Regions from separate parts of the Mammaliicoccus vitulinus genome, predicted to be linked through region 1. Evidence: riboswitches for the same ligand, from Rfam matches in the RefSeq annotation. Region 1 holds a riboswitch; each other region holds the start of a gene.

Region 1 (4,870 bases):
AGTAACACCTGGTGATACTTTAAGATTAGAAGTAGAAATTAATAAAATTAAAGGCCCAATAGGCAAAGGTACTGCTAAAGCAACTGTCGATGGAGAAATTGCATGTAGTTGTGAAATTAGCTTTGCTCTTGTAGATCAATAAAAAAAGAAAGAACAGTTATCTGTTCTTTCTTTTTTTATATGTTGCTTTTCTCGTCTTTCAATTTTGGTTTAGATTGCATCAATCTATTAAAAGATGTTTTAAGTTCATCACCGGTAAGTCCTTCATCAATAAGTTGTTCCAATAATCTTTCAGCATATACTTGTCTTAAAGTATAAATGTGGCATTCAAATACAACAGAAATCGTATCTTCAAGTTGTTCAATATATTTGATTGTTGCATCGAATAAAGCTGGGTCATTGGAAGGTCTCGTAATAACTACACGAGTATCGAGCAAAGTTTGACTATCGTGATATTCTTTCATTTGTTCATAATGGATATCAGATATTAAGATTTCTAAAAGCCAACCTGTTCCACTGTTTTCTTTATTAATGATAATGCCATCTAACAATTCGAATTCTGTAATTTGTTCGTCATTTACAATTTGAAAACGCACTGCTTTAAATGTCTTCATAAACATCCCCCTTATAGTTAAATATACGAATGTTTAACTTTGATTCTTATTATAAAGCACTTTTAAGCGAATTAACAATAATCTCTAAATAAAGTAAAAAATTATAACCTCAATTATAATATTATGGACTTTGACGAAAAATATGCATCTTATTATATTAGTACTATAAGGAGGTGAGGTTATGTTAAATAAATCTGTATTAGTAGGACGTTTGACTAAAGATCCTGCATATTTCAAAAAAGGTGATATTATGATTTCAACTTTCTGTTTAGCTGTTGAACGTGGATATAAAACGAAAGATGGTAATATTGCTGTAGATTTTATAGTGTGTAAAGCTTTCGGCAAGCTTGCTTATAACATTCATGAGTATACGAAGAAAGGACAACTTGTTGCATTAACGGGGCAAATACAGTCTCGTGCATATATTAAAGATGACAAGAAACAATATATAACAGAAATCATTTGCGAGACGATTAAATTTTTAAATATGCCTGCATCGAGTAAATCGATTATCCCTCAGTCTAAAGAAGAAATAAGTGAATTAATAAGTGAAAGTGCTGAAAGTTATTCTAACGATCTATCTTCTAATTTTAATAAAGAAAAGTTAAGAGCGAAAAATACTGCTAAAGATAATAACGAAAATAATATTAATGATGAAATATACAACCAATATAGTAATGTTGTAAAAGTCATGAAAGAAATTGAAGATAGTTCAAATAATGAAAATCCATCTTCCAATCCTAAAGTTCCAACCTCATAGTAATATACCTTCAATTTTAAACTTCAATCTAAGTTATATAATTCTTGATTCTAAATTCCGAAACTTGCTGTCTTGCTGTAGGACAGCAAGGATACATAAAAGATTACAATTGTATAATAAATTACACCTATATGACAAATTGTCTGATAATTAATTTTGCCCAATCTTTATAAAAGCTTTCATAACAGTTTATGTGAGCATTCCAACATATATAAAGTCTGAAAATTGTTGTAATCTAACTGTAATATTCAATGATGTTTTTTCATATATCTGTAACCTATGACAATAAAAAAAATGGTATAGTTTAGAAAGTAAAAATCATATAAAAAGTGAAAACCTTACAGGAGGAAACATTCAATCATGAAAAAATTATTAGCAGTTTCAACAGCGGCAGTTGCAGTTACTACAGGGGTAACAGCTACAGCTGATGCAGCAACTCATACAGTTAAATCTGGTGATACTTTATTTAGTATTTCACAACAATATGGTACTTCAGTAAGTGCTATTAAATCAGAAAATGGTATAAAATCTAACTTGATTTTACCAAACCAAGTCATCAAAGTTAACGAAGCTAAAGCAGCTTCAGCATCAACTACAGAATATACTGTAGTTTCAGGAGATACTTTAGGTAAAATTGCATCTAAATATGATGTAACAGTATCTCAATTAAAAGCATGGAACAACTTATCTTCAGACTTAATCATCGTTGGACAAAAATTATCATTACAAGCGCCTGCTCAATCAGCTGAGCCAGCTCAAGCGCCAGTAGCTCAACAAGCGCCAGTTCAACAAGCTCAAGAACAAGTTGCAGCACCAGCTCAACAACAAAGCTATCAAGCACCTAAACAATCATATAAAGCACCAGCGCAACAATCATATAAAGCGCCTGCTCAACAGCAAAGCTACCAAGCACCAGCTCAACAATCTTACCAAGCGCCAGCTCAAAAAGTTAGAACAACTCAAACTTCAACAGCTAGCACTGGTGGATCAACAAAAGCTCAATTCTTGGCTGCAGGTGGTACTGAAGCTATGTGGAATACAATCGTTTTACCTGAATCAAGTGGTAATCCAAATGCTGTAAGTCCTAATGGCTACAGAGGTCTTGGTCAAACTAAAGAAGGTTGGGGAACTGGTTCAGTAGAACAACAAACTAAAGGTATGTTAAACTACGCGAAACAACGTTATGGTTCAGTAGATGCTGCATTAGCATTCCGTTCTCAAAATAACTGGTGGTAAGCCATACACTTTAATTCAAAGTGACTTAATATGTATTAATCCAATCGTCTAGGAAATATCCTAGGCGATTTTTTAATTTGACCGTGTAGCTTCAATTTGATAATCTTAAATTAACTAAATAGATAAATGACTACTAGGGGCGCCTGTTGGCTGAGATGATATTAATCAGTCCCTTAACACCTGATTTGGATAATGCCAACGTAGGAAAGTAGTCAATTAACGTATGTTATACACTTAATTGACTTCTTTTTTACAAAAGAGGTCATTTTTTTATGAACTAAACAATAACTATGTAGAGATATAATAAATTATTAAAAAATAAATTTGAGGTGGAATAGCATGAAAAAACCAAACATAGCATTAACAATAGCTGGTACTGATCCAACAGGTGGAGCAGGTATAATGGCTGATTTAAAATCTTTTCAAGCTTCTGGTGTTTATGGTATGGCCGTAGCAACGAGTATAGTTTCCCAAAATACATTAGGGGTTCAAGATGTTTACCATTTACCTGTTGAAGTTATAGAAAGTCAGTTAAAGAGTGTGTTCGATGATGAAGCGCCACACGCTATTAAAACAGGTATGATAGCATCAGAAGATATGATGAACGTCATCAAACCGTTTATAGAACAATCGGGTAAACCATATGTTATTGATCCAGTAATGGTTGCTAAAAGCGGTGATTCATTGATGGATGATAAAGGTAAGCGTAAATTGCAGGAAATATTATTACCTAAAGCTACTGTCGTTACACCAAATATTCCTGAAGCGGAAGACATTACTGGTTTTAAAATTCAAACTGAAGAGGAAATCAAAAAAGCTGGTGACTTTTTCTTAAATGAAATTGGATCTAAAGGAGTCGTCATAAAAGGTGGACATCTAGAAGGTGATGCAATTGATTATTTATTCACAAATAATGGCATGAGAACTTGGACAAGTGAAAGATTTAGTACAAAACATACGCATGGCACAGGATGTACTTTCAGTGCTGTAATAACTGCGGAGTTAGCGAAAGGTCATGCCATAGAAGAAGCGGTGGAAGTAGCAAAGAGATTTATTACTTTAGCAATTAAACACACGCCTGAAATCGGTAAAGGCAGAGGACCAGTAAATCACTTTGCATATCAAAAAATCGAGGGATTAGATTATGAGTAAACTAAAACAAATAAGAGAAAACAGTCCATTAATCGTTTGTTATACAAATGATGTAGTTAAGAATTTTACGGCGAATGGATTAATATCGTTAGGTGTTAGTCCTGCTATGAGTGAAGAACCTGATGAAGCAGAAGAATTTTCAAAAGCAGCTGGTGCCTTTTTAATTAATATCGGCACGATTACAACAAATAAAGCATATGATATGAAAGAGTATGCTGCAATTATGCACGAACATGGCGTGCCAGTTATTCTAGATCCAGTAGCAGTAGGTGCATCACTGTTAAGAAAGACTTTCTGTACAACTTTATTAAATGATGAAGTTGTAGATGTCATTCGAGGTAATGCATCTGAAATATTGGCACTTATCGAAGAAGATACGACGATGAAAGGTACTGACAGTGATGGTTCTTTAGACGCTGTTAAAATCGCCAAAAAAGCACATCAACAATTAAATTTACCAATTATTTTAACTGGAAAAGTAGATGTTATTGCCTGTAATAATAAAATTATAGAATTGCATAACGGCAGTGAAATGTTGACTAAAGTGACTGGTGGAGGTTGTTTATTAGGTGCTGTTGTAGCTGCATTTTTATCTAACGAAAAATCTATAAAAATAGAACTTTTAGAAGAAGCTTTATCAACTTATAATATTGCAAGTGAGTTAGCAAGCCAACAGCCTGGCGCTCATTTACCTGGAACATTCCAAATTGCTTTTATAGACCAATTAAATATAATAACAGATGAACAAGTAGCAGAGAAAAAGAATGTGAAAGAAGTGAAATAAATGTTCAATATAAATACTTTGAAAGTATATTTTATTGCAGGAAGTCAAGATGTGCCTAACGGTGATTTATACAAGGTCGTTGAGCAAGCATTAATAGGTGGCATTACGATGTTTCAGTTTCGTGAAAAAGGAAAAAATAGTAAAAAAGGATTAGAAAAAGAAGTGCTCGCTAAAGAATTATTTGAACTATGTAAAAAGTATGAAGTACCTTTTATAGTAAATGATGATGTAGATTTAGCTGTAAAATTAAATGCTGATGGGATACATGTTGGTCAAGATGATCGCAATGTGTCTGAATTTAAAAATAAATTTAAAGGTAAAATT
Region 2 (4,870 bases), 760 kb from region 1:
TTAAAGCTTACTTTTAATGATTTTACACCTGTTCTTTCTCTTTCTTTCAGCTGTAATTCTGCAATCCATTGTTTACCGTTTGTAGATGCTTCTTTATATTGATCAAGTGCTTCATGATATCCTTTTTTAAATATTCCACCTTCTTTTACTGATAAGGGTGGATCTTCAACTAAACTATCTTCTAATAGCTGTTCTAAATCTTTAAGTGGTTCAAGCGCTTTAAATCGATCGATAGAATGAGAATCTAAACGCTCTATAATTTCTTTAATGTATGGAATTTGTTTAATCGAATAATTTAATTGGACTAAGTCTTTTGCATTCACATTGCCATAACTCACTCTTCCAACTAATCGTTCTATATCATAAACCATATTTAAATAACTTCTTAACTCGTCTCGTTCGATAAAGCCATTAACCAATTGTTCAACCGCATCTAATCTTTGTTCAATGTCTCGTAGTTTGATTAACGGTCTATCAATCCACTGTTTTAATCTTCTTGCGCCCATTGGTGTTTTCGTATCATCCATTAACCATAAAAGTGTACCTTTTTTTGATTTAAGTCTAATACTCTCTGTTAATTCAAGATTTCTTTTAGCATAAAAGTCCATTTTCATGTAATCTAGCGCTCTATACACAACAACTTCTTCTATGTGTGGCATCTCTCTCTTACCATTATCATGAATATAATTTAACAAATAATTCAATGATCTTTTTTGAGATTGAGATGTTCCAGTAACAACTTCATATTCACGCTCTTCGTAACTATCAACAACAGTAATTGTTTCAGTTATAAGTTGAATTTGTTTGTACAAATTATCAGGTAAAATTTTGTTCACAATAATTTCATTAGGATAAATCGTTGTAATTTCATTCATTAAAGTCGTTTCATCATCAAATGAAGTAACTTTTAATTCGCCAGTCGTAACATCACAATAACTTAAATGAAATTCACCATCTTCTTTAATAAAACTTAATATATAATTATTCGCTTTTTCGTCCATACCTTTTTGTTCCATCACTGTACCAGGTGTAATAACTTGCACGACTTCTCTACGAACCATGCCTTTAGTTTGTGTTGGATCTTCCATCTGTTCACAAATCGCGACTTTGTATCCTTTAGATATTAACTTTTCTATATATCCTGAAGCGGAGTGATAAGGTACACCACACATTGGAATCGGGTCTTTTTTCGCATCTCTTCTTGTTAAAGTAATTTCCAATACTCTAGATGCTTCGACTGCATCGTCATAGAACATTTCATAAAAGTCACCTAATCTGAAAAATAATAATGTATCTTGATATTGGGATTTTATTTTTAAATATTGAGCCATCATTGGCGTTGGTTTAGACATCTTTTTTCACGTTCCTTTTTTTAACTTTCGATTTATCTATTTTATCAAAATTTCTAACATTTAACGAGTATGGTGAAATTTATTTAATAAAAAACCATCTAAAACACGCATTGCTTAGATGGTTAAATATCGTTTTTCAATTTTTTAAGTATACCTCTTTTTTCAAAAGCTGTTAAAATCATATAACTCACAATCGCGCCAATTAAGCTACTCGTGAAAAATGAGATAAACAATGGCCAAAATGCCATTTCTCCTAGTCCAAGTAGCCAGGCAATTGGAAGACAAACTAAACTTCCTATTATGCCAGTGCCTATGACTTCACCTATGGAAGCCATATATAATTTACGACTATATTTATAGAGCAAACTTGCTAATAATACACCAATCATGCTACCTGGAAAAGCAAAAATCGTACCGATTCCTAGTAAATTCCTAATTGAAGATGATAACAAAGCTTGTGCTAAACCATACCAAGGCCCTAGAAAAACAGCTGATATGACATTGATAAAATGTTGTATCGGCAATGCCTTTATAGGTCCAATTGGGATTGTTACAAATGTACTCAGCACAACATTGATTGTCGTTAATATAGCTGTTAAAGTCATTAACTTAGTCTTCATATTATATTGCCTCCTAAAAAAATCATTAGCCTACGCATTGGCAGACTAATGATTATGAGTGTATATAATCTTTAGTTGCACAATCTTTACGCCAGCATGATCTGGTTCAAATATACACGTATGATCTCAGCCTCATAGGACACCGTGTGTGCAAAAATTTTCTTTATTAATGTGAACAGCTACTCGTGTTAGGTGCATTATTCACAGCAGCACCTGTTTCACCAGTTAATTGATTGCCACCAGTTGATTCAATAATTTCATTTGTAACTGTATGACTAATTGAATGAGATACCATTTGTAAAAGTTCATTTACTTCAACTTGAGCTTCTTTAAATTCACTTACGATAGGCATTTCATCTAATTCTTTTTCAATATTTTTTATTTTTTCTTCGACCATCGCTAATGCTTTATCTTTCCCGTAGTTTTGGAAATTAACAGCTTGTTTTTGCAAAGACTTCAGACTAGCCATTTTCTCTCTAACTGTTTGATTCTCATGTATTTGAGCTTCAGCACGTTTAAAAAATTCCACTTCTTCTGTTTCAGACATCATTTTACCCAGTTTGCGCGCTTGATCAAGAATATCATCTTTTGTATACATTTAATGTACCACCTTTTCTTTAGATACAATCTCTATAAATTCACCATTCAATGAATATTGTTTCGCTTCAATTATTTTAACTTTTACGATTTTTCCAATTACATCTTTGGATGCTTTAAAGTTTACTAATTTATTTTTTTCAGTGTACCCAGCCATTACCGCGTCATCTCGTTTACTAGAACCTTCACATAGAACATATACTTCATGTCCTTCGTATGGTTTCAATGATTTAGCGGTATATTCTCCAACAACTTTATTTAATCTTTGAAGACGTTCTTTTTTCTCTTTGTCAGGAACGTTATCTTTCATTTTAGCAGCTGGTGTACCTTCTCTAGGTGAGTAAACGTAAGTATATGCATGCTCAAAACCAACTTCATGGTAAAGCTTAATCGTTTCTAAAAATTGTTCTTCTGTCTCATTAGGATAGCCAACAATGATATCAGTTGTCAATGCAACATCTGGTATTGCTGCTCTAATTTTTTGAACAAGCTCAAGATAACTTTCACGGGTATATTTACGACCCATTATTTTCAACACTTGATTATTACCAGATTGAACAGGTAAATGTATATGAGGCACGATGTTACCACCGTTCGCGATCACCTCAATTAAACGGTCATCGAAATCCCATGGATGACTTGTTGTAAAACGAACTCTTGGTATATCTATTTTAGTGATGTCATATAATAAATCGCCTAATCCATACTCTAGCCCTTCAATATCTTTACCATATGCATTAACGTTTTGCCCTAATAGACAAATTTCTTGATAACCTTGACGTGCTAAATCTCTAACTTCAGCAATAATTTCTTCTGGCATACGACTTCTCTCTTTACCACGCGTAAAAGGCACAATACAGTATGTACAAAATTTATCGCAGCCGTACATAATATTTACCCATGCTTTAATTCTGCCATTTCTGACTTTAGGTAAATTCTCTATAACGTCGCCTTCTTTAGACCACACTTCAACTACCATTGCTTTAGACATATATGCTTCTTCTAAAATTTCTGGCAATCTATGAATATTATGTGTTCCAAAAATCATATCAACATTTTGATATGATTTAAGAATTTTATTTACGACGGATTCTTCTTGAGACATACAACCACATACACCAATTAAACAATCTGGTCTTTCTTGTTTAAGATGTTTTAGATTCCCTATTTCGCTAAAAACTTTATTTTCAGCATTTTCCCTAATCGCACATGTATTCAATAAAATCACATCTGCATCGTCAACTGAATTTGTTGGTGCGAAGCCTAAAGCTTGGAATATTCCTGCCATAACTTCTGTATCATGTTCATTCATTTGGCAACCATATGTTCTAATATAGAATTTACGACCTTTCCCCATTCCTCTATGTCGCTCATCTATTTTAAAATCATCATGATATTCAACTTGAGATTCCCCTCTTTGTTTAGCGTCCTTTAAGTTTGGCGGTTGATAAACATGTTCGAAATATTTGCTATAATCCTTTTCTAAATTAGGTTCTGTCTTCGCATTAGCACCATGTTTTCTTTGCTCTTCATTCAATGTCAAAACCCTTTCTGCCCATATATTTATACCTATATATTATATTAGAGTTCAACACAAAGTGCAAAAATGTTTGAACATTTTTGCACTTTCATGAATAGAGAAATTTTCGTTCATAGTATTTCTTCTCTTATATCTCTGTCTTTTACTATAGACTAATCCAAAATCGTCGTGTCACTTCATTGTCTTCTGAGATAAAAGCGTCCGACTCGACTCCATTGTTATGCAGGATGACTTGCGCACTCGCATGATTATTTTCATCACATGTTACTAACGCTTTTTCTACAGACGCTTCGCGTAATTCTACTAACGCGTATTCTAATAGTTTCGTTGCATACCCTTTTCCACGTTGACTTCTTCTAACACCATAGCCCACATGTCCACCTTTATTCCTCAAAAAATTATTTAGCCCATATCTAACATTGACCGCGCCGACAATTTTTTGTTCTACAATTAATACAAAAGTTTTAGCTTTTACAAAATCTGCATCAATCGGATTGATCGCTTCTTTTTGCATAACTAACATCTCTTGAAATCCACCATGTTCTTTCACATCTGTAGTCCATGGTACAACGCTTTCGTCATTTGCATACCATTCATTTATATACTCTGTAAATAAGCTTTCGATATTTGTATCTATTTCTCTAAATTCCATAAGCCCATCCTCTCTAATTTAATTCTTTGATTTGCTCCTCAACGCTAGCATTAAGCATATGATAATAAATCCCTTGTTGTTCTATTAAATCTTGTTGTGTCCCTGATTC
Region 3 (4,870 bases), 400 kb from region 1:
TCTATTTTTACTAAATACATATACCCGATAGATCACGCTGTTTATCATTTTATTCAAAATAATACAATTGAATTTAGGTTACATAATTATTTATCTATCGTGTCTTTTATATTCTCGCCATTACATACAGTTTTTTTAATAGGCATCATATTTATAGGTTTGTATTTCTATAACAAGCAGCACTTCTTACCTTATTTAATTTTCACGATTACTGCTCTCATTACAGGAACATTGCTAAAATATATTATCCAAAGACCGAGACCTTCAGATTTAATTGAAGGATTTAGCTTTCCAAGTTTGCATACTTTAATATTATTTGTAGCCTTATTTGTATTGCTCGCTTTATACAACACATATATCGTAAAGTGGATTTCTTCTATTTTAATCATTTCAATGATGTGTTCAAGAATTTATTTAAATGCTCATTTCTTTTCTGATACGGTAGCTAGTTTAATCATCGTTCATTTAGTGTATTTAACTGTAAATAAGATTTTGGAAAGACATCCTCTTTCATAAAAGTTCTCTTATTTAATTTTGTGCTATCATAAAAATAAAGGAGATGTTCATATGAGATATAATGCATACAATCAACCTATTGGTGACGCCGTTCAATCTTTTCAACAAGCTGATAAACCGAGCATTGAAATGCTTGAAGGCAAATATAGTAAATTAGAGCATTTAAATACGAGTCATCTAGACGATTTATTTGAATTGTTATGTGACACAGATAATGATCTAAATTGGACTTACTTACCAAATGAACCAATTCACGATAAAGATGAATTTAGTACTTTAATTAATAATCGTATCCATTCCGAAGATCCTTATTTCTTTGCGATAGTTGATAAAACTACTGACAAAGCTTTAGGTATAATATCACTGCTACGTATTAATACTAAAGCTTCATCTATTGAAGTTGGCCATATCCATTATTCACCTCTTTTAAAAAGAACACGCATTGCTACTGAAGTTCAGTACTTACTCGCTAAATACGTATTTGAAACATTAGGATATAGACGATATGAATGGAAGTGTGATAGTTTAAACGACCCTTCTAAACGCGCAGCAAAGAGATTAGGATTTACATATGAAGGTACTTTTCGACAAGCGTTAGTATATAAAGGTAGAAATAGAGATACAGATTGGTTCTCTATTATAGATAAAGAATGGCCAAATATTAAACAACAATATGAGCATTGGTTAGACGAAAAGAACTTCAATAGTGATGGTACACAAATTCATAAACTATCCATCCTTTAAATATTTATATGCATATTAAAAATTGTTTATTAAATTATACGAAGTGTCTTTTTTTGTACTCATAATTCGATTTTGTAATGATAACGATTTTGTAAAAAATAACAACTCATTTCTAGCTGAATAAATCAGTGCAATGAGTTGTTATTTATTTTGAGTTGAGTCGGGGGCTGAATGTTGCTTGTTTACTCAGTCTTGCAACTTTCGGACCTTCTATGTTGCTTGTTTGGTCGGTCTTGCAACTTACAGGCCTTCTATGTTGCTTGTTTGGTCGGTCTTGCAACTTACAGGCTTTCTATGTTGCTTGTTTCGTCAGTCTTGCAACTTACAGGCCTTCTATGTTGCTTGTTTGGTCGGTCTTGCAACTTACAGGCTTTCTATGTTGCTTGTTTCGTCAGTCTTGCAACTTACAGGCCTTCTATGTTGCTTGTTTAGTCGGTCTTGCAACTTACAGCATGTACTTAAAAGAACTAACGAAAAAATATATGAAAATAAATATTCCTCCACGATTTTGTAAAGTGCTGACGCCCGGGGGAATAGTATGAGAGAGACTACAGGCTCGAACCATACCCCCAGGCAAGCATGCACGAACAAAATCGTAGATTTTACAAAACAACAACTTATTTCACTGGTACTGGCCATGTTTCAAGATTCTCAGCCATTTCCCAGAACATATATTCATAGTAGCTTGTCTTTACAATAATATCTTCTAAACGATTAAGTTCTTCTTCAGTCTTACCTTCTGCAACTGTATCCATTAATTGAATGCAGTCTTCTTTAAATGTACTAAATTCTTCAGATGCATACATATTAACCCATTCTCCATATAGCGGATGATCCTTTACACCTTCAATTTCAGCTAACTTCAAGCCTATATAGCTATAGCTCCATGTACACGTTAAAATTGCAGCTATAACGTTCTCAATTCCACCTTGTTGGGCCAAATTTAACATATAACTCGTATAAGCTACTGTTGTTTGGGCTGGTTCTGTTTGTTCAAGCTCTTCTTCAGATATATTAAATTGTTTAGCATAACTACGATGTAAATCCATTTCTGTATGCAACGTACCGTTTGCTAGATCTGCATAAGTCGTCATCATCTTTAAATCTGTTGATTTAGCAGCCCCAATGGAAAATAGTCTCGCATATTCAATCAAATACACGTAATCTTGTTTCAGCCAATGTTTAAATTTCTCTTCATCAAGTGTCCCATCGCCTAGTCCTTGAATAAACGGATGTTTCATATAAGATTCCCATATTGGTTCAACTCTTTTAAATACGCTATCTGTAAATTTCATTTTTATCCTCCTTTTTTATAAAAAAAACACTATTTTCAATAAGAAAATAGCGTCAACTTAAACTTCAACTAAAGATACGCCACTTTCCTACGCCAGTACAAGCTGGATCAGGTTCAAGGAATTTTAAAGTCTCACTTTAATCTCAGCCATTTAAAAGGCACTTCCAGTGGTTTATTGCTTATTATATTTAATTTTCATTCACCTACAACATATCGGTTTTAAGATTCATTTGCAAACAAAATTATAAACAACTCTTACTACATGATTCTAAATAAGCTTTAGCATTTTGATTAACTTCTTTAAAATCAATACCTTGTTTCATCGCTGCAAACACACAACCACAATAACACTGTCTATAAATTTCATATTCATTACACATCTTTATAGACCTTTCATAACCTTTATTCTTCTTAAAATCACTAGGTAAATAATAGACATGAAAAATATCTTGCACTTCCATCCCCAATTCATTAATCAATTGTGCATTTTTCTTAGGAGACAATGTTAAAGCACTGGCAAAGTAATCATATCCAAGATTCGCAGCAGCTTCGGCTACAAGTTCTAAACGCATTTCAAAACAAGCCGTACATCTCAATCCGCCTTCATTCTCTTCAGCTAAACCTTTGCCTTTAACCATCTTCATAAATTTATGAGGTTCATAAGGCGCTTCAATATATTTCACGTTCGTATTCATCCGTTCATTAAAACGCTCAACAAAATCTTCTTGAACCTTTGCTCGTCTTTCATACTCACGCTTAGGATGAATATTAGGATTCGCAAAATATATGGCCACATCCGCATATTGCGTTAAAAGCTCTAACGTATATGTACTACAAGGTGCACAACAACTATGAATTAAAATGCTCGGTCGCTTATCACTACGTTGCCATTCATTAATCATCTTACGCATCACTTTGTCATAATTAATCTTTTGATTTTTCATTTTAGCAATAATACTATTCGCAGAAATCACGTTCATTACCATTCCTTTTCAACCAAATATTGTTATTTTTACAATATTTTATACCATTAAAAAGATGATAGCAATATCATAGTGAAACAGCTATTTGAGTCGGTTAATATCATTTAAACACCTTCTGATACTGTACATATCCTGATAAATAATGTTCTATATCATCAATGCGCACTCTATATCCGTGGTGTTTGATAAAGAACGCATTCAGTAAGAAGGCTAATTTGTTTTATTTTCATAACTTTTAATAGAATACATAGTTGAATTACTTCTCTTTTCTAAATATGTTCTCCTTCTTCTTTCCTCTTGCTAGCTCATCAACCAATTTGTCTAAATATCTGATTTCTTGCATGAGTGGTTCTTCGATTTCTTCAACGCGTATGCCACATATAACACCTTTAATTAGTTTTCTATTAGGATTTTTATTCGGTGCTTCTTTAAAGAATGTTTCAAAATCAATTTTGTTTGCTAATATTTCTTCTAATTCCTGCTGACTATATCCCGTGAGCCAATTGATAATTTCATCTACGTCGTTTTTGGTTTTTCCTTTTTTCTCTACTTTAGCAACGTAGTTCGGGTATACGCTTGATACAGACATCGTGTATATTTTTTCATTCTTCATATTTATGCCTCTCTTCTTTTTCTTTTTTATATACAAAATTGGAATTTCACTTCACATTCAAGAACTTGTTCATCGTCAATATTCTTCAATAGGTCATTTATTTTTACTATGTGTTTTTGGGTTTCTCCTACTTCTTCAACTTCTTCTGAACTGGTCTTTGGCTTATAAATATAGCAACTATTGCTAGTACTAACAACGATGACGCAAAAATAAGTGCACCATTGTAATTATCTGTATCTCCAATTAATATTCCTGCAAAGTAAGGCGCTATTACTTGCCCAAGACTGTAGATAAATGTTAATAACGCTACTAAATTTTTACCTGAAATTGCACTCATTAATTGGCCTCGTGACATAAATAGCGTCGTTAAGCCTAAGAAAGTTCCTCCAAACAAACATGAACTGATAATTAAACTTACAGTGTTATGTGAAAATACTGGTAATATGACGCCTATAAATTGGAGTATAAATGCTAGATAGATTGCTTTAATAAACCCAATTTTATTTCCTAAAATAGACCATAATATACAAGATGGTATTGCCGCTAAACCTACAAACATCCAACTTAACGCAGCATATCCTTTCAGATTTGGAATAGATTCAACAATTGCCACTAAGAATGTACCTGTTACAATATATCCCGCACCTTCTAATAAATAAGCAATTGAGAAGAATACCATAAACCACTTTGTATATGCTTCACTTTTATTATTTACATTTA
Region 4 (4,870 bases), 350 kb from region 1:
GCACCAGCACCCATAATTAAAATATTCGTTTGTTGTAGTTGTATTTGGCTTTGTTCTCCAAATTGTTGATACTTCATTTGTCTTTCATAACGATTCATTATAAGAATCCTAAACCTTCTGTAGGGCTAGATGCTTGAGCGGTATATTTAACAGGAATTCTACCAGCACTGTAACTTAATTGACCAGCTTCTATACCTAATTTCATAGCTTTAGCCATCATTACTGGATCTTTAGCACCGGAAATAGCTGTGTTTAATAAAATTGCATCTGCGCCGAGTTCCATAGCAAAGCAAGCATCTTTTGGAGAACCAATACCCGCATCTACAATGACAGGCACGTTAGATTGTTCAACTATATATCTTAAATTCAGTGGGTTATTGATACCTCTACCTGTACCGATTGGAGAAGCGAGTGGCATAATCGCGTGCACACCTAATGCTTCTAATCGTTTAGCTAAGACAACATCACATGAAATATATGGACAAACGATATAACCTTTTTCTAATAGTATTTCACAAGCTCTGTATGTTTCAATTGGATCAGGCAATAACGTTTTGTCATCTCCAATAACTTCTACTTTAATAAGGTTACATAAGCCAGCATGATTCGCAATTTCTGCGATGCGCACAGCTTCCTCTGCCGTATGAGCACCAGCAGTATTAGGGAACGTAATAAATTTTTCTAAATCTACGTTAGCCAACGGGTTAGGAAGTGATTTGTCGTATAAATTCATTCGTCTAACAGCAAATGTAAGGACTTCTGTCCCAGAAGCTTCAATGGCTTCCGATTGCGTTTGTTCATCTTCAAATTTACCAGTGCCTAATAATAATCTTGAGTTTAATTCATATGGTCCTATTTTTAACATTTTATCCGCCTCCAACAAATTCTAATAATTCTAATCGATCTGATTCTCTAACGACAATTTCATTAAACTGATCATTTTTAACAAGTGTGTCGTTCCACTCCACGATGATTCTTTCTTGATCTAATTCCAGTGACTGTAGTAAGTCCGACAAAGTTAATGCCTCATCGAAATTAAATTCATCTCCATTAATGATACATTTCATAAATGAACACTCCTTTTAGCTTTAAAATCTTTAATTAATGATGGTGGTTGATCATTGACGATCCATTCTGCCATGAGCTTTCCAATGATCGGTGAAAGTAAAATGCCATTTCTATAATGGCCAGTAACGAGAAACAGTCCATTATCTATTTCATCCATGATTGGCCACTCATGATCAGTGTATGGTCTAATACCTGACCATTTATGAATAATGTTGCTGCTGTTTAACAGTGGAATATATGCGGCTGCTTTGTTAAATAACCATTGTTCTCCTTCAGTTGAAGTACCAACAGAATAATCATCTACATAACTCGTCGCACCTACTAAAAATCTATTGCCTCGTTTAGGTACGATATAACAGCCATTCGTCATAAACAAAGTTTGTTTTAAGTTAAGATGTTCATGCTCTAGTAACAACACTTCACCTTTAACCCCTGTTACTTTAGGTTCGATTTGATAGTTTTCTAGTAAGTCATTACTCCATGCACCTCCAGCTACAACAACTTTTTTGGCAAGCAAAATGCTGTGAGAAGTTTGAACTTTATAACAGTCTTTCAAACGCTTTAAAGATTTGACCTCGGTATGATATAAGCGGTCAATGCCTTTATTGTTAATAGATTTCAACAATGCTTTCGTATATTTAGAAGCATTAATTTGACCATCATTAGGAATGTAAATGGCATGATGATTGAAATCAATTGAGTCGTTACAAAGGTCTTTTAAACTATTTTCACTAAGCGTTGTCACAGAACGATCTCGCTGATTCAAAAAGTGATATTGTGCTTTTAAACATTCAATATCATCTTCTGATGCAGCCATTTTAATTAAGCCATGTTCTTGATAATCGATATTAATATTTGTTTCTTTGTATAAATCTTGGCTCAAAGATTTGAAATAATCTCTTGAACGTAATGCAAGTTGGTAAAGAGCTGTATCTTGTACAAATTCATTTTGAGCACCTAACATGCCACCAGCTTTATATGAAGCATGTAAACCAGGGACATCTCGGTCAATTACGGCAATAGATAAAGAATCCTTATCACTTAGCGTTCGTGCAATAGACATACCAATCACACCAGAACCGATAATTACCACATCATACATATGCATTCCACACCTTTCTTAAAGAATCAATTTCTTTGGTACTAGAATCTCTGAAAAACGAAATTGCACAAATGCCTTGAAAACCTTTAGGAAGAAATTGAAGAGAATGTTGATCAATACCACCAATTGCAAAAATAGGTATATCAATAGAAGTAGCACGTTTGATTTCTGCAGCTGTCCTAGGAACATAGCCTTCTTTAGAAGTTGATTCAAAGATGTGGCCAAAGAACACAAAATCTAAATGATGCATTTGCGCTTGTTGAATGCTCTCAGATGAATGTGTCGACATGCTCACTGAAATATGAGCATGACTTTGTTTATATAGAAAAGCTTGCGCATCATTTTCTCGAAAATGAATAAAACTTAAGTCATATAATTCAAGCAGAGAAGTATCTGAATGAATCATTAATTTATTTTTAGGAAAACCATGGTCCATTAAATACTCAATAGAATGACATAGCGAATCACGACTCATAGGCACTCTGAGCAATAACAAATCAATCTCCTTAGAAATGCTAATGTAATGATCTAAATCAATATGTTCCAAATACTTGTACGGTGAAACGGCAATAAACAATTGAATCACTCCAAATAAAAAAGCGCTATTTCTCTAGATAGAAAAATAGCGCAAAAATTAGCTTCTTTAGATACGCCACTTTCCTACGCCAGTATGAACTGGATCAGGTTCAGGGAATCCCAAAGTCACTACTTTAGTCTCAGCCTCTAATAAGGCACTTCCAGTGGTTACTTATTTAATTATTAATTTCATTGTACATATAATAGTTTGAATGTTCAAATAGAAAAGTAAAAGAGCATGGAGTTTAATAAAAATAATAAAGGGAATTAAAACATATAATAACAAGATTATTATACACGTTTGAAGAGTTTATAACATAAAAGGTGGGATGAGAGATGGGTACACTTTTATTTATCGTATCATTAATTATTATTTTGATTTTATACCTTATTCTTAGAATGAAATATATTAAAGATTTCAAAAAAAGAAGAAGCGTACGTAAAAGAGAACAAAGAATAAAAGAACTCGTTAACGCAGCATTTAAAATCGATCAATTACAGTTGATTGAAGAACGGAAAACGGACATTAAACTGAAATATAATAAAAGGGCAATAGCCGTTCAGCCCGAACAAATCAAATTAGTAGATGCTATTGAAGATGAAAGAATAGAAGTTACGTACGAATTACCAAATGGAATTACGAAAGAAGAAGTCTTTGATTTCATCATAGACAACAGTAATTTCTATATATCTAAAGAACGCTATAATGATTTAAAAACACATAATAAGTAATTGGATGGAGGTTGTATTTATGAACCCTGTTGTAAAAGTATATACAAATGAAAAAGACTTAGAAGCGGATCTTAATACGCTGAAAGACACAGGCATTAGCCAAAAAGATATTTATGTATTGTCATCAAGCGAAGAACACACAGAAAAGATTGTTAGCCAAACCGAATTAGAAAATGTGAATTATAATAGACAAGATATAGGTGGTTACACATATAAAGAAGATGAATTTCTAAGAAAATTAGAAATACTTAATGTAAAAAAAGAAGAAGCGGAAAAATATATAAAAGAAATAGAGCAAGGAAACGTGCTGTTGATTGTAACAGATCAAAGAATAAAAGGTGCGTTGTAATAGGATAGGTAATGAAAGTATAGAGCAAAAGAAACACTCCAAAGAATAATTGGAGTGTTTTTATTATGAAATTTAGTACATTAATTCAAGAATTTGGACGCTTGTTACCTAATAAATCACCTATAAAAAGGGTATTCTAACGTATTCTTGAAAAATTATATAAAAACTTTATAAAAAGTAGTTGACATTAAATGGTAATTATATATAATGTAAGTGTAACCTATAATTCACTCTTGAAAGGGAGGATGTATGTATAAGATTATTAAGTTAGAACTGTACGATTTAGAGGGGTACATCACCGATGGTAAAGGTGGCGTATTTAGGACTGAGGAATATGCGATTCCTGAAGATTTAAATGTTAAAGATTTACAGGATGATATTGATGAGAGGTTTGGAGAGTCTCTTAGCGATTCGACTGAATTTTACAATTCGGTATTTATTGTCGTAACTGTAAAGAAACATGTAGATGACAAAAGTTTATTAGTATTAAAACAGAATTCTACTTCGCTTAATGCAAGTGTTTGTAGAATCAATGAGATTTGCTTGTATTTAAATAGTGTTTTTCAAAACACAAGATTATAGTAGGTATAATGTAATTCAAACGATTATATTGATAAGATATGTGATTGTTTCCTTCCTAATAGCTTCGATTTAGTAATACTTTCTTTTTAATTTCTCATATATAGATAGATATTTAATTTAATAGAGTGCATACATTCCTTAATGATATAGTGATTTATAGGTTATATAGAGTTTGGAATTACTCTATGGATTTCTGAGAAGAATTATAGGTACAATTTAAACCAATGATCATAACAACGTTTATTAGAATTTAGTTCTAATTTAATATAGTATTATCCTAATTGAAATGTTAGGGAGGTTACTTATTTTGAGGACTCCTTTCATTTTAGAAAGAATTATAGAAAAATGTGAAAGATATTGTAGAAGATATTATAGATAAAATGTGGAAGATATTGTAGAAGATATAGTGGGAATAAATATTTTCGAACTTTAAAAGTGGGATATTGAATATTATAAAGAAG

The links. A riboswitch is a leader RNA that binds a small molecule or an ion and turns the genes downstream of it on or off. The one in region 1 is predicted to bind thiamine pyrophosphate.
Region 2: linked by a shared signal. The riboswitch ahead of thiW (energy coupling factor transporter S component ThiW) and the one ahead of thiD (bifunctional hydroxymethylpyrimidine kinase/phosphomethylpyrimidine kinase) in region 1 are both predicted to bind thiamine pyrophosphate.
Region 3: linked by a shared signal. The riboswitch ahead of tenA (thiaminase II) and the one ahead of thiD (bifunctional hydroxymethylpyrimidine kinase/phosphomethylpyrimidine kinase) in region 1 are both predicted to bind thiamine pyrophosphate.
Region 4: linked by a shared signal. The riboswitch ahead of PYW35_RS01720 (thiamine phosphate synthase) and the one ahead of thiD (bifunctional hydroxymethylpyrimidine kinase/phosphomethylpyrimidine kinase) in region 1 are both predicted to bind thiamine pyrophosphate.

Annotation. Positions count from the first base shown of each region.
Region 1 is NZ_CP118974.1:726,009-730,878, forward strand. It holds gene fabZ (3-hydroxyacyl-ACP dehydratase FabZ) at 1-142, shown strand, start outside; gene PYW35_RS03565 (YwpF-like family protein) at 177-614, opposite strand; gene PYW35_RS03570 (single-stranded DNA-binding protein) at 796-1,374, shown strand; partial or broken gene PYW35_RS13290 (aggregation-promoting factor C-terminal-like domain-containing protein) at 2,338-2,610, shown strand; TPP riboswitch at 2,736-2,834, shown strand; gene thiD (bifunctional hydroxymethylpyrimidine kinase/phosphomethylpyrimidine kinase) at 2,950-3,762, shown strand; gene thiM (hydroxyethylthiazole kinase) at 3,755-4,546, shown strand; gene thiE (thiamine phosphate synthase) at 4,547-4,870, shown strand, end outside.
Region 2 is NZ_CP118974.1:1,490,973-1,495,842, forward strand. It holds gene mutS (DNA mismatch repair protein MutS) at 1-1,352, opposite strand, end outside; gene thiW (energy coupling factor transporter S component ThiW) at 1,475-1,972, opposite strand; TPP riboswitch at 2,038-2,129, opposite strand; gene PYW35_RS07520 (YlbF/YmcA family competence regulator) at 2,139-2,570, opposite strand; gene miaB (tRNA (N6-isopentenyl adenosine(37)-C2)-methylthiotransferase MiaB) at 2,571-4,106, opposite strand; gene PYW35_RS07530 (GNAT family N-acetyltransferase) at 4,255-4,761, opposite strand; gene PYW35_RS07535 (ABC transporter ATP-binding protein) at 4,775-4,870, opposite strand, start outside.
Region 3 is NZ_CP118974.1:325,217-330,086, reverse strand. It holds gene PYW35_RS01535 (phosphatase PAP2 family protein) at 1-516, shown strand, start outside; gene PYW35_RS01530 (GNAT family N-acetyltransferase) at 568-1,260, shown strand; gene tenA (thiaminase II) at 1,878-2,555, opposite strand; TPP riboswitch at 2,623-2,730, opposite strand; gene PYW35_RS01520 (epoxyqueuosine reductase QueH) at 2,797-3,528, opposite strand; gene PYW35_RS01515 (DUF2200 domain-containing protein) at 3,794-4,150, opposite strand; gene PYW35_RS01510 (YbfB/YjiJ family MFS transporter) at 4,278-4,870, opposite strand, start outside.
Region 4 is NZ_CP118974.1:374,829-379,698, forward strand. It holds gene PYW35_RS01700 (ThiF family adenylyltransferase) at 1-98, opposite strand, end outside; gene PYW35_RS01705 (thiazole synthase) at 98-865, opposite strand; gene thiS (sulfur carrier protein ThiS) at 867-1,067, opposite strand; gene thiO (glycine oxidase ThiO) at 1,064-2,170, opposite strand; gene PYW35_RS01720 (thiamine phosphate synthase) at 2,163-2,756, opposite strand; TPP riboswitch at 2,811-2,919, opposite strand; gene PYW35_RS01725 (hypothetical protein) at 3,083-3,478, shown strand; gene PYW35_RS01730 (YflT domain-containing protein) at 3,498-3,827, shown strand; gene PYW35_RS01735 (hypothetical protein) at 4,077-4,409, shown strand.